DNA from 2 places in the Streptomyces sp. NBC_01198 genome. Region 2 is predicted to be linked to the other one. Evidence: riboswitches for the same ligand, from Rfam matches in the RefSeq annotation. Region 2 holds a riboswitch; the other holds the start of a gene.
What was found. A riboswitch is a leader RNA that binds a small molecule or an ion and turns the genes downstream of it on or off. The one in region 2 is predicted to bind ZMP and ZTP.
Positions count from the first base shown of each region.

Region 1: another riboswitch for ZMP and ZTP. It lies ahead of OG702_RS07490 (phosphoribosylaminoimidazolecarboxamide formyltransferase); the one in region 2 lies ahead of OG702_RS31380 (glycine hydroxymethyltransferase).

Region 1 is NZ_CP108568.1:1,658,056-1,664,689, forward strand. It holds gene OG702_RS07480 (AraC family transcriptional regulator) at 1-509, opposite strand, end outside; gene OG702_RS07485 (anthrone oxygenase family protein) at 718-1,224, shown strand; ZMP/ZTP riboswitch at 1,256-1,341, shown strand; gene OG702_RS07490 (phosphoribosylaminoimidazolecarboxamide formyltransferase) at 1,404-2,561, shown strand; gene OG702_RS07495 (crotonase/enoyl-CoA hydratase family protein) at 2,592-3,473, opposite strand; gene OG702_RS07500 (helix-turn-helix domain-containing protein) at 3,504-4,076, opposite strand; gene OG702_RS07505 (AzlC family ABC transporter permease) at 4,218-4,874, shown strand; gene OG702_RS07510 (AzlD domain-containing protein) at 4,871-5,194, shown strand; gene OG702_RS07515 (phosphatidylinositol-specific phospholipase C domain-containing protein) at 5,340-6,440, shown strand; gene OG702_RS07520 (nuclear transport factor 2 family protein) at 6,564-6,634, opposite strand, start outside.
Region 2 is NZ_CP108568.1:7,065,509-7,072,142, reverse strand. It holds gene OG702_RS31385 (enoyl-CoA hydratase/isomerase family protein) at 1-797, opposite strand, end outside; ZMP/ZTP riboswitch at 941-1,031, shown strand; gene OG702_RS31380 (glycine hydroxymethyltransferase) at 1,055-2,500, shown strand; gene OG702_RS31375 (DUF4190 domain-containing protein) at 2,581-2,862, opposite strand; gene OG702_RS31370 (hypothetical protein) at 2,937-3,089, opposite strand; gene OG702_RS31365 (TetR family transcriptional regulator) at 3,191-3,826, shown strand; gene OG702_RS31360 (AraC family transcriptional regulator ligand-binding domain-containing protein) at 4,170-5,249, shown strand; gene OG702_RS31355 (ThuA domain-containing protein) at 5,358-5,765, shown strand; gene OG702_RS31350 (DUF6227 family protein) at 5,896-6,634, shown strand, end outside.

The DNA.
Region 1 (6,634 bases), 5.4 Mb from region 2:
TCACTGAGCAGCGCGGGCAGCGGGCTCGACCACCCGTCGCCCGGCAGCACCAGCACCCGCGGCAGCGCGGACAGCAGCCGGCCGCTGATCTCGCCGCGCATCTGGTACGTCCCGCTGATCATGACGGCGGACCCCGGCGACCCGCCGGCCGACACTCCGCCGGGGTCGTCGCCCCAGGTCCGCACGCCCAGATCCATCCGCTCGCACAGTTCGGTGCCGTCGTCGGCAGTGGAGACCTGGCCCGGCCCGATGACGATCCGCGGCGCGGTCTCCCGGTCGCCGGCGAGGACGTACGGTTCGGGTCCGCGGATCACCGCGATGTCGCCGGGGCGCAGCACACGCGTCCCGGCGTCCTCGGTCCGGATCCAGGCGTCGCCCCTGACCATCAGCACCAGGGTCAGTGGCGCGAGATCGGCGATCCTGACCGACCAGGGCGGTGTGAGGACCGACCTGAGCAGGAAAGCGCCGCGTGCCCGCGGGCCGTCGAGCAGTTCGGCCAGTGCGTCCATGACCGACAGCCTAGGGCTGGACGCCTGCGTATGGGGGTGAGCTTTTCAGCGATGGCCGGGTGGTGTATCCCGCGGATTCACTGAGGTCATGACGCAGAACCCGCCCGCCGGATCCGCCGCCCGCCCGCACGTGCCCGTGCCCGATCGCCCATCCCGCCCGTACGTGCCCGTGCCTGATCGCGCGCCCCGCCCGACCCGAGGAGTTGCCATGGACGGCGACCTCCGCAGCCTGGTGCTGCTTGCCGCCACCCTGACGACCGGTCTGATGGCCGGGCTGTACTTCGCCTTCTCGGTCGCCGTGATGCCCGGCCTCCGACAGGCCGGGGACCGCTCGTTCATCGAGACGATGCAGCGCGTGAACGTGGCCGTCCTCAACGGATGGTTCACTCTCGCCTTCGGCGGCGCCCTCGTGCTCGGCGTGCTGGCGGCGGTGCTGCACCGTGGCGGGGACGGGCGGTCCGCGCTGCCGTGGATCATCGCCGGCGTCGTGCTCTACGCGGTCTCGCTGGTCATCACGATGGGCTTCAGCGTGCCGCTCAACAACCGGCTGGCAGACGCGGGGGCACCCGGGCACGTCCACGATCCGGCAGCGGTGCGGGCGCAGTTCGAGGCCACCTGGGTGCACTGGAACCTCGCACGCACCCTGGTCACCAGCGGCGCGCTCGGCTGCCTGGCGTGGGCGATGCGGGTGGCGGGTGCTGCCGGTCGCGCGTGACCCGCCGTGACGCGCCGGCTCCGCTAGAGTCGGTGGCGGTCGCGACTGGCGAGGGTGGACCACCACCGGGGAGCGGCCGTCCGCATCCGCGATGCGTCGACCGCCTGGGCGCCTCCGTCAACGCAGCCCGCCCGTCCCGCGCTTGCGGGACCACGGGCTCGGACCGAGGAGGCCGGGACGTGGATCTGCGGTACGGAACCAACCCCCAGCAGCACACCGCGAGCGCGGTGCCCGTGAGCGCGGGCGCGTGGCCTGTCCGGGTGCTCAACGGCGAGCCGTCGTACATCAACCTGCTGGACGCGCTGAGCGGCTGGCAGCTGGTCAGGGACGCGGCCGGGGCGCTGGGACGGCCCGCGGCGGCGTCGTTCAAGCACGTCTCGCCGGCCGGCGCCGCGCTCGCCGGCCCGCTCGATGCCACCACCGCGGCGCTCTACGGCGCCGACCTCGACGGCGGCCCGCTGACCAGCGCCTACGTCCGCGCCCGTGACGCCGACCCGAAGTCCTCCTACGGCGACTTCGCCGCCGTGTCCCACCCGGTGGACGAGGAACTGGCGGCGCTGCTGGCCCGCGTGGTCTGCGACGGCATCGTCGCGCCGGGGTATGCGCCGGGCACGGTGGCGGCGCTCAGCCGGAAGAAGAAGGGCCGTTTCCTGGTCCTCGAAGCCGACCCCGGTTTTGTCGCGCCGCCGCAGGAGGACCGCGAGGTGCACGGGCTGCGGCTGACCCAGCAGCGCGACGACGTACCTCTGCACGTGTCGCTGCTCGACGACGTGGTGTGCGGGGGGCCGCTGCCGGCCACGGCGGTGGAGGATCTGCTGCTCGGGCTGGCCGTGGTGCGCTACACCCAGTCCAATGCGGTGTGTTATGTGCGGGACGGGCTCACGCTCGGTATCGGCGCCGGGCAGCAGTCGCGGGTGGACTGCACGCGACTGGCGGGCGCGAAGGCCGACAGCTGGTGGCTGCGCAGGCATCCGGCCGTGGCGGCCCTGGACTTCGTGCCGGGGATACGCCGCCAGGACCGCGTCAACTGGCGGGTGCGCTTCGTCGAGGGCGACATGACGGCGGACGAACGGACCCGGTTCGGCAAGGCGCTGGCCGCTCCCGCCGCCCCGCTCAGCAATGCGCAGCGCCGGGAGTGGGGCGCCCGGCTGACCGGTGTGGCCTTCGCCTCCGACGGCGCCCTGCCCTACCGCGACAACGTCGACCACGCGGCCCGTCACGGTGTGCGCTGGATCGCCGAACCCGGCGGCTCCATCCGCTCCGGTGACGTGGCGGAGGCCTGCCGCGAGCACGGGATCGCCCTGGCCCACACCAGGTTGCGGCTGTTCCGGCACTGATCCCGCGGCTGCGGCCGCGCACGGCCTCGGTCAGCTGCCGAAGGCGCCGTGCCGCCCTTCGCCCCCGGCGAAGCGGGCCGCGCCCCGCGCCGCCTCGGCCAGCGAGATCCGGCCATGGGCCAACTCCACAGCAAGGGCGTCGTTTTCCGGTAGGCCCTGCTGTTCCAGCAGGGCGAGGCGGTCGTGCCGCAGGCAGGTCTGCGGGAAGGCGGCGATCTCCGCGGCGAGCTGTTCGGCGGCGGCGCGCGCGGTACCGGTGGCGACGACACGGTCGGCCAGACCGATGGCGAGGGCTTCGGCGGCCTCCACCGGGCGGCCGGTGAGGACCAGGTCCATGGCGCGTCCCGCACCGATCAGCCGGGGCAGCCGTACGGTGCCGCCGTCGATCAGCGGAACGCCCCAGCGGCGGCAGAAGACACCGAAGACGGCCGACTCCTCCACCACCCGGAGGTCACACCACAGCGCCAGTTCGAGACCGCCCGCCACCGCGTGGCCCGACACGGCCGCGATGACCGGTTTCCCGAGCCGCATCCTGGTGGGCCCCATCGGACCGTCGCCATGTACGACGCCGTCACCATGTACGACGCCTGAAGCGGCGTCGGCCTCGGCGTCGGCGATGTCGGTGACGTGATTGCCGCGCCCGGTGCCGATCGCCTTGAGGTCCGCGCCCGCGCAGAAGGTGCCGCCCTCGCCCCAGAGCACCGCGACGGCTGCCTCGTCGTCGGCGTCGAAGGCGCGGAAGGCGTCAGCCAGCGCGCGTGCCGTGGGCCCGTCCACGGCGTTGCGGGCCGCCGGCCGGGACAGCACGACGGTGGTCACCGCGCCCTTGCGCTCGGTCCGTACGGTCTGGGCGTGCCCTTCCGATGGCGGGGTCGGCCCGGGCGGCTGAAGCGGTTCCGACGGTTGCGGCATGGCGTCGCCCGGCTCCCTGCGGTCGGCGGATCAGCGGTGCTCCTGGACGAGCACCGCGACGGTGTCCGGCTCAAGTGCCCTGAAGACGTGGGCGATGTCGCCCGGATAGGCGATGTAGTCGCCGGCGGCGAGTTCGACGGGGTCCTCGGCGATGCCGACCAGGGCGCGGCCGGCGCTGAGCACCACGTGCTCGACGACTCCCGGCATGTGCGGGTCCGACTCGCGCGCGGTGCCGGGCTGCGCGGAGACCAGGTAGATGTCGCGCCGGGTGTGGGGCGGGGACGAGGCGAGCAAGGTGGCGATGTAGTCGGCGCGTTCGGCGGCGAAGGCGGGGCCCTGGCCGGCCCTGATGACCTGCACCCGGGGGCGCGGCGGCTCCACGAGCTGGGCGAACGGCACGTCGAGGGTGACGCTGAGCGCCCACAGCGTCTCCACGCTCGGGTTGCCGGTACCGGACTCCAGCTGCGACAACGTCGACTTGGCGATACCCGCGCGGCGGGCGACCTCGGCGAGCGAAAGGCCCACCCGCCGCCGTTCGCGCTGGAGCGAGGCCGCGATGACGGCGAGCGGGGGCCCGCCGGGAGAGTTCTCGTCGGATGCCACACCCGCTCCTTCGTTCGCTGGAAGAGTCGATTCGTTCGCCTTGACGAACGACCCCTGCGGTGTTCAGTATAGGCGGCGATGCGTTCGATATGGCGAACAAGACGAGCTTCAACGCAGGGTCTGGCGCGGGACATTGCGCTGGTGTGCGCCGCCGACGCGGTGGTCGGCGCCTCCTTCGGAGCGATCGCGGTCGGCCTCGGCCTGCCGGCGTGGTTGCCGATGCTGCTGTCGGTGGTGGTCTTCGCCGGCGCCGCGCAGTTCCTCTTCATCGGTCTGGTGGCCGCGGGCGGCAGTCCACTCGCGGCGGTGGCCGCCGGACTGCTGGTGAACGCCCGTCATGTGCCGTTCGGCTTCGCCGTGAGCGACGTCTTCGGCACGGGGTGGCTGCGGAGGATCGCCGGCAGCCACCTGATGGTGGACGAGACGGTGGCCTTCACGCTGGCACAGCCCGATCCGGCCCGGCGGCGCATGGCGTACTGGCGGTGCGGAACGGGGCTGTTCCTCAGCTGGAACGCCGGTGTGGTGCTGGGCACCTACGGTGGGCGGGCCGTGGGCGACACCGACGCCCTCGGGCTCGACGCGGCGTTCCCCGCGGTGCTGATCGCCCTGCTGCTGCCGTCGCTGGGCGCGGCGCCGACCCGGCGGGCCGCCCTCGCGGGAGTGCTGATCGCGCTCGCCGCGACGCCGTTCCTGCCCGCGGGGCTACCCGTACTGCTCGCGCTGGCCGGAGTCGCCGCGGCCGGCACCGGGCGGGACGGACATGGGGGGCGCGGGGCCGAAGCCGGGGGGTCGAGGTGAGCAGCGGGACGGAACTGGTCGCCGCCACCGCGGTCCTGGGCGCGGGCACCTTCGCCTTCCGCCTCGCGGGCCCGGCGCTGCGCTCCCGGGTGACACTGCCGGCCCGTGCGGAGCGGCTGCTTGAGGTCGCGGTGGTGGTGCTGCTGGCCGCGCTGGTGGCCACGTCGGCGCTGACCGACGCGCACTCCTTCGCCGGGGCCGCCCGGCCGGCCGGGGTCGCGGCCGGGGCGCTGTGTGCATGGCGCAAGGCTCCCTTCCTCGTGGTGGTCGTCACCGCGGCGGTGACCACCGCCGTCCTGCGGTTGCTCGGCGTGTCCTGACGCCGGGGGCCGCGAGACGGGCGGCAATGTGGCCGAACTCGGAGGTGACAGCCGGAATGCAGGCCGTGTTACGTGTCATGTCTCCGTCGCTTCACCCACGGACGTCACCGTCCTGACGGAGAGCCACCCCCACAGGAGGACACACGTGACCGGTCCGCTGACCCGCCGCCCTACGCTCCGCCCGCGCGCCACCGCGCGTACCGCACTGCTCGGCGCGCTCGCCGCCTGCCTCGCCTTCACCGTCGCCGGCCCCGGCGGCGGCACCGCGTCGGCCGCGGGAACCGATGAGCTGCCGCTGTCCGGCGCCACCACGTCGGGACTGCACAACACCTACGACCCCGCCACGTTCAGCTACCTGGCGCAGGCGCTCGACACGGGCACCTCGATGATCGAACTCGACGTGTGGGACGACTTCTTCACCCAGGAATGGAAGGTCAGCCACTCCAACCCGACCGGCAACAGCAACAACTGCGTCAACGCCTCCTCCGCCGCCCAGCTCTACACCGGCGGGGCGAACAAGGACCTGGAGAGCTGCCTGGACGACGTACGCGTGTGGCTCGGGGCGCACCCCGGGCACGCGCCGCTGATCATCAAGCTGGAGATGAAGGCGGGCTTCCAGGCCAGCCTCGGTCTGAGCCCCGCCAAGCTCGACCAGTCCATCAGCGCCCACCTGGGCAATCTGGTGTTCAAGCCGAACGACCTGCTGAACAAGCCGGGCGGCGGGCAGTACGCCACCCTCGACGAGGCCGCCAACGCCGGCAACTGGCCGACCCGCGCCCAGCTGGCGGGCAAGGTGCTGCTCGAAGTCATCCCCGGCACCGTGGAGGAGGCCAACCCCACCGACTCGCTGTGGACCGACCGCGAATACGCCGGCTACCTGCGGGACCTGCACAGCCAGGGGAAGACCGCCCAGGCCAACATCTTCCCGTCGGTCCACACCGCCCAGGCGGGCGACCCGAGGACGCGGTACTCCGACACCTCGCTGCGGCCGTGGTTCGTGGCCTTCGACGGCGACGCCGCCACCTACCTGAACGGCAGCATCGACACGAGCTGGTACGACACGCACCACTACCTGCTCTTCATGACCGACTCGCAGAACGTGGCACCCGCGCTGGACGATGTGAATCCCGCACCGGCCGAGGCGCAGGCCAGGGTCGCCCAACTCGCCAAGGCACACGCCACGGTGGCCTCCAACGACTGGAAGGGCCTGCCCCAGGTCCAGTCGCTGGTCCTGCCGCGCGGCTGAGCATCGCGGCGGCGGCCCGCCGCCCCTGACCGCGCCCCGCGGTGGTCGGTCCGCCGCGGGGCGCACGCCCCTCCGGAGCCGAACGGGCCGCCGGGACATCGGACTCCGGCGACCCCGGATCGGCTACGCCTCGGGGGCCGGCCTCGCCCCGGTCGGGCTGAGGTGCACGGCTGCGAGCTTCCATCCCGCGCCGT
Region 2 (6,634 bases):
GCGTCGTCCGCCCAGTCCCTGGCCCGTGTCTCCGCCGCCAGCCGGGCCCGCAGCTCCGGGAGGTCGGGCGCGGAGAAGCAGCGGGCGACCGCGTCCGCGTGCGCGGCCGGCGGAGCCGGGGCGGCGAAGCGGTCGAGTACGGCTTCGAGCGCGTCGTCCGACTCGGTCAACGCGGCCTCCAGCGCGGGCAGATCGGCGGCGGGCACGTAATGCGTGCCGAGCCCGCACGCGACTGCGTCGGCGCCGGTGACACGGGCCCCGGTCAGCCCCAGATACCAGCCGAACGCGCCCGGCAGCCGCGGCAGGAAGTAACTCGCCCCGATGTCGGGGAAGAAGCCGATACCGGTCTCGGGCATGGCCAGCGAGGCGCGTTCGGTCACCACCCGCGCCGAGCCGTGCACCGAGACGCCCAGGCCGCCACCCATCGCGTAACCGTCGATCAGGGCGACGTACGGCTTGGGGTAGCGGGCGATCAGCGCGTCGAGGGCGTACTCGGCGGAGAAGTACCTACGGACCGCGGTGTCGTCGCCGGCCAGGCCCGCCGACCGCATCGCCAGGATGTCGCCGCCGGCACAGAACGCCTTCGGCGAGGTGCTGCGCACCACCACGCGACGGACCGCGGGGTCGGCGCGCCACGCCGTCAGCGCGCGGGTCATGAGGTGGACCATCGTGAGGTCGAGGGCGTTCAGCGCGCCGGGGCGCGCCAGCTCGATCACGGCGGTGCCGTTCCGGGTGACCCGGGTCAGCACGGTGGGCTCCGGCCGGTCCTGCGGGCCGGGGGCGGCGGGCTTGTCCATGGTGCTCCCTGCGTCGTGCCGTGCCCTTCGCGGGCCGCGGCTCCATGAAACACCCGCGCCGGCGGGGCTCGCGGCCCGGCTCCCCTGGCCACCCGCCGGTGCGACCGGCGCGGGGAGGGCGCGCCTCCGGGATTGATAGGGTCGGCGTGAGCCGTGACTGGCGCGCTGGGATGGGGTCAACCATCGGGGAGCGGCTCGTCGTGATCACTGGAGCCGTGCGCCTGGGCCGTCCCGTAGCCGACGACCGGAGGACCTCCATGGCAGCAGAGCCGTACAGCACAGAGTCGATCGCCTTCCGCAGCGCGCTCGACGTGATCCGCGGCGTCGAGCCGCGGGTGGCCGACGCGATCTCCGCGGAGCTCGCCGACCAGCGCGAGATGCTCAAGCTGATCGCGAGCGAGAACTACGCCTCCCCCGCCGTGCTGCTGGCGATGGGCAACTGGTTCAGCGACAAGTACGCCGAGGGCACCATCGGGCGGCGCTTCTACGCGGGCTGCCGCAACGTCGACACCGTCGAGGCGCTGGCCGCCGAACACGCCCGCAACGTCTTCGGCGCCGCGCACGCCTACGCGCAGCCGCACTCGGGGATCGACGCGAACCTGGTGGCCTTCTGGGCCGTGCTCTCGCAGCGGGTCGAGACGCCGGGGCTCGCCAGGGCCGGGGTACGGCAGGTCAACGACCTGTCGGAGCAGGACTGGGCCCAACTGCGGGCCGAGTTCGGCAACCAGCGGATGCTGGGCATGTCGCTGGACGCCGGCGGCCACCTCACGCACGGCTTCCGGCCGAACATCTCGGGCAAGATGTTCGACCAGCGCAGCTACGGCACCGACCCGGAGACCGGGCTGCTGGACTACGAGGCGCTGCGCGCCACGGCCCGCGAGTTCCGCCCGCTGATCATCGTGGCGGGTTACTCCGCCTACCCCCGGCTGGTGAACTTCCGCATCATGCGGGAGATCGCCGACGAGGTGGGCGCGACCTTGATGGTCGACATGGCCCACTTCGCCGGCCTGGTCGCGGGCAAGGTGCTGACCGGCGACTTCGACCCGGTGCCGCACGCCAACATCGTCACCACCACCACGCACAAGTCGCTGCGCGGCCCGCGCGGCGGCATGGTGCTGTGCGACGACTCGCTGGCCGAGCATGTCGACCGGGGCTGCCCGATGGTGCTCGGCGGCCCGCTGCCGCATGTGATGGCGGCGAAGGCGGTGGCGCTGGCCGAGGCCTCCCGGCCGGAGTTCGGCGCGTACGCGCACCGGATCGTGGACAACGCGCGGGCGCTGGCCGACGGCCTGCTCAGCAGGGGCGCGAAGCTGGTCACCGGCGGCACCGACAACCACCTGGTGCTGATCGACGTGTCCGGCTACGGCCTGACCGGGCGGCAGGCGGAGGCGGCGCTGCTGGACGCGGGGATCGTCACCAACCGCAACTCGGTGCCGCAGGACCCGAACGGCGCCTGGTACACCTCCGGCATCAGGATCGGCACCCCGGCGCTGACCACCCGCGGGCTCGGCGTGCAGGAGATGGACGAGATCGGCGGGCTCATCCACGCGGTGCTGTCCGGGACGACGGCCGCGGCGGCGCCCAAGGGCGGCCTGTCCAAGGCGCACCACGTGCTGGACCCGGCGGTGGCCGACCAGGTCGCCAAGCGGGCGTCGGACCTGCTGGCCGGCTTCCCGCTCTACCCGGGCATCGACCTGAGCTGACCGGAGCCCGGCATGACGAAGGCCCGGCCGATCGGCCGGGCCTTCGTCATGCCGGGCTCCGGCAACCTCTTGGGGGCCCGTCAGGTGAAGGACCAGAGCACGCCGTGGCCGGCGACGGTCAGCGCGACCTGGATCGCCAGGGCCGCGACGCCGAGCGCCAGGCCGAGCAGTGCGCGGCCGCGGCGGCGGGTGCCGCGGGACAGCGCGGAGAGGGCCAGCACGATCGCGGCGGGGCCGAGCACCAGGTTGAGGACCAGCAGGCCGGGCAGGCCGAGCAGGAAGGAGGCGACGGCCATGCCGTCGGCGTCACGGGTGGGCGCGGCCGGTGTGCCGGTCGGGGCCGGGTGGGCTGCGGTGTTCACGGTTTCCTCTCCAGGAACGCTCGGGGACGGTTCGGGGCCGATCGCGGCGCGTACGTCCGCGTCGCGGCTGCCGGTCAGCCGCGGTGCCGGGCGACGGCCTCGCGTACCGCGAAGGCGAGCAGCCAGGCGGCGATGGCGGCGGACGCGACGGTGAAGGCGGTGAGCGAGATGTGGGCGCTGGCGCCCATCACGACGCCGATGCCCAGCAGGAGGACGACGAGACTCATGTCGGCTGCACCTCCGAGGAGTTGAGGTTTCGGATAACAGATGTTCACTGAGTTCGACCCTACCCTGGCAATGGTGGGCGAACAGCTGTTTACTGAATGACATGAGTCACACATCGGGGATCCGGCAGGCCCAGAAGGAGCAGACCCGCCAGGCGCTGCTGGACGCCGGGCTGCGGCTGCTCGACCGGCAGAGCCTGAGCAGCCTGGGGCTGCGCGAGGTCACCCGCGCCGTCGGGGTCGCCCCGGCGGCCTTCTACCGGCACTTCCCCGACATGGCGGCGCTCGGCGTCGCGCTGGTCGGCGAGGCCCTGGGCAGCCTGCACACGGTGATCAGGGACGCGATGGCAGGCGGCCAGGACTCCGACGAGCTGATCGACCGTACGGTGGCGATCACCGCGGCCTACGTGGACGACCACCGCGCCCACATCCGCTTCATCGCCCGGGAGCGTTACGGCGGGGTACGGGCGGTGCGTACGGCGATCGCCACGGAACTGGCCCGCTTCACCGACGAGGTGGCGGCCGGGCTCGCGCCGCAGCCGGCGTCGGCGGGCTGGAGCCCGGCGGATCTGCGGGTGCTCGCCGGGCTGTACGTCGACCACATGGTGATGACGGCGGCGGCCATCATGGAGGCGCCGGAGGACGACCCGGCGGTCCGCAGGGAGATCACCCGTGCGGCCCGGCTGCGGATGCAGATCATCAGCCTCGGGCGGAGCCACTGGGCGAGCGGCCGGAGTTGAGCACGGCGCACGGCGCCAGGCCGCCCGCGGACCGCGGTGCGCGGTGCGCGGGCGGCATGCCTTCGCCGGCGCGAACGGTGACCCGTCCGCGCCGGCACCCTCCCCCTGGTGTCGCCGCACCTCCCCCGCGCGGGCGAACCCGATACCCATGAGCATCGTTGCCCCGATCATGGACCGGACGGTTCGCTCACGGGAGGACACAACGCGCCAGGCAGCGGACAGAACGCGCCAGCCCGGGCGTAGGCTGCGGGAGCGCCCCCGCGCGGCGCGCACCGGCTGTCCCCTGTCCGTCCCCACCTGCCGCGGACCCGCCGCAGACCGCAGACTTGCCGAGGTGCCTGGCATGCTGTCATCCGACCCGCCGCCCGCCAACCAGCCGGCGGCAACCCCCGCGCTGACCGACTGCGTCGTGGTGCCCAGATTCATCGCCAGGGCCGCCGCCCGGAACGCCGCGGAGGCCGAATCGCTGGTACGGGCCGCGGGGCTGCCGACCGTGCTGCGCGCCCCGGAGACCGCGCGGACGCCGTCGGCCGGCACCTTCCGGCTGTGGCGCCAGGTGCTGCAGCGCACCGGCCGAACCGACGCGGGCCTGCTGGCGGCCAGGCGGTACCGGCACGGCTTCTTCGACCTGGTCGACTATCTGGTCAGCACCGCGCCCACCCTGGGCGACGGCCTGGCGCTCTGTGCCGCCCACGTGTATCTCGTCAGCAGCAACTCCGAACTCACCACCGAGGTGTCAGGCGACGAGGTCACCGTCACCTACGACATCCTGCGCCCGGACGACGAGCTGCGCGGCGTGGTGGCCGAGTTCGTCCTCGCGGTGCTCACCGGGCAGCTGCGGCACGGCACCGGGAGAGCGCTCTCGCCGGCCCGGGTGTCCTTCGCCCACCAGGCACCGCGACGGACCACCGCGCACGCCGAGTGCTTCGGCACCGCCAGGGTCGACTTCGGCGCCCCGGCCGACTCGATCACCCTGCACCGCAGGGACCTGGAACTGCCGATGGTCACCGCGGATCCGGCGCTGGCCGCGATCATCAAGCGGTCCGCCGCCGCCTTCCCGCCGCCGCGGCGGGGCCACGCCGGCCCGCTGCCCGGGCTGCGGGCCGCGATCCTGGCGCAACTCGCCGACGGCCGGCCGTCGCTGAACAGCACCGCCCACCGGCTTGCCGTCAGCCCGCGCACCCTGCAGCGCCGCCTCGCCGAGGCCGGCACCACATGGCGGGCCGAACTCGACACCGTCCGCAGGGAGCGCTCGGCCGGCCTGCGCCGCTCGGGTGCCGAATCCGGCCAACGCGTCGCCACCCGGCTCGGCTTCGCCGAGACGCGGTCGCTGCGGCGGGCGATGAACCGCTGGGACGCCCGCGACACCGACCGGCCCGCGGGGCCGCCCCCTCGGCCGGGGCGCGGGGCCGGCTCGCCGTGAGCGCCGGCCACGGCGGCGGCCGGGCGACCGATCCGCTCGCCGTGGAGCCGTGGCTCGGAATCTCGGCAGGACCGTAGCGCCGTACAGCCGTAGAGGAGACAGTCGTCCATGCCCCAGCATGTCGCCGTGTTCAGCGCGACCGCCGGACACCGGCACGACTCGATCGGCGCCGGTGCGGCCGCGCTCGCCGAACTCGCCGCGCCCGAGGGCCTGCCGGTGCGGCACACCGAGGAACCCGGGGAACTGGCGCGCCTGTTGGGGCAGGGCTGCGCCGCGGTGGTCTTCCTCTCCCCCACCGGCGAGGTGCTTGACGACGACGCCCGGCACGCCCTGCGGGCGTACGTCACCGGCGGCACGATGGGGGCCGACCATCCGCTGGTCTGGTGCCGGCGGGTGGGTGCCGGCCGGTCGTTCTGCACCGCGCTCGGGCACGCCGCGTCGGCCTACGCCGGCCCCGGCTTCCGCGCGCATCTGCGCGGCGCGCTGCTGTGGTCGGCGGGGCGCGCGGGGAGCTGAGCCGCGCGGCAGGGGGCGTGAAAATCGGTCGCACGCCCGGAAATGTCGTCGTTCGCGGGCGCAATCGGCGACGGCGCTACTACCCTGAGTCGCCGGGCGGGTTGCGGACGGCGGAGGGCGGGAGGACCGTATGGACGTGGACGGCGCGGACACGGCAGAACCCGAGCGCTCGGGCGGTGCGCCGGGGGACCAACTGGCCCGGCTGCTCGAAAGGGCGGACAACGGCGCCGCCGCGGCACGCGAACTGAACGCCGTGCGCTCCGCGTTGATGCACCACTGCGGGCTCCAGTCGTGCCGTCACACCAAAGGTCCGCCGCGGCGGCTGAACCGGCGGACCTTCCGGCACAGCTTCCTGCTGCCTGACGGCAGCGTACGGGTGGTGTGGGAGCTGGAGCACGACACCGGCCCCGACGCGCTGCCGCACCGCTCGGTCTTCACCGAGCAGGAGGGCCTGACGCTGGCCGAGTGGGAGGTCGACACGGCCTTCGGCGGCTCGACCGGCCCGCAGGAGATGCCGTACGACGCGCGTGACGGCCTCCGGCAGGACCCGGCCGCCGAGGACCTCGACGCGCTGCTCGCACCGGGCCGGGAGAACGCTCTCCGGCGCGCCTACACCGAGGGCGACTCGGCCGAGCACGCCAGGCGGCTGCTGCGCAGAGCGGCCAACGCCGGTGCGCCGGGCAGCGAGGTCGGCAGCCGGCTGCGCGCGGCGATCGCGCACGACATCAGCATCGTCACCCGCAGGACGGCACTGGTGGCCGGCCGCCAGGTGTCCTGGTCGCTGTACGAGCACGCGTTCCTGCTGCTCGACGGCAGCGAGCTGAGCCTGTGGGAGATCGACCACACCCGTACGCCGAGCGGCGACCCGG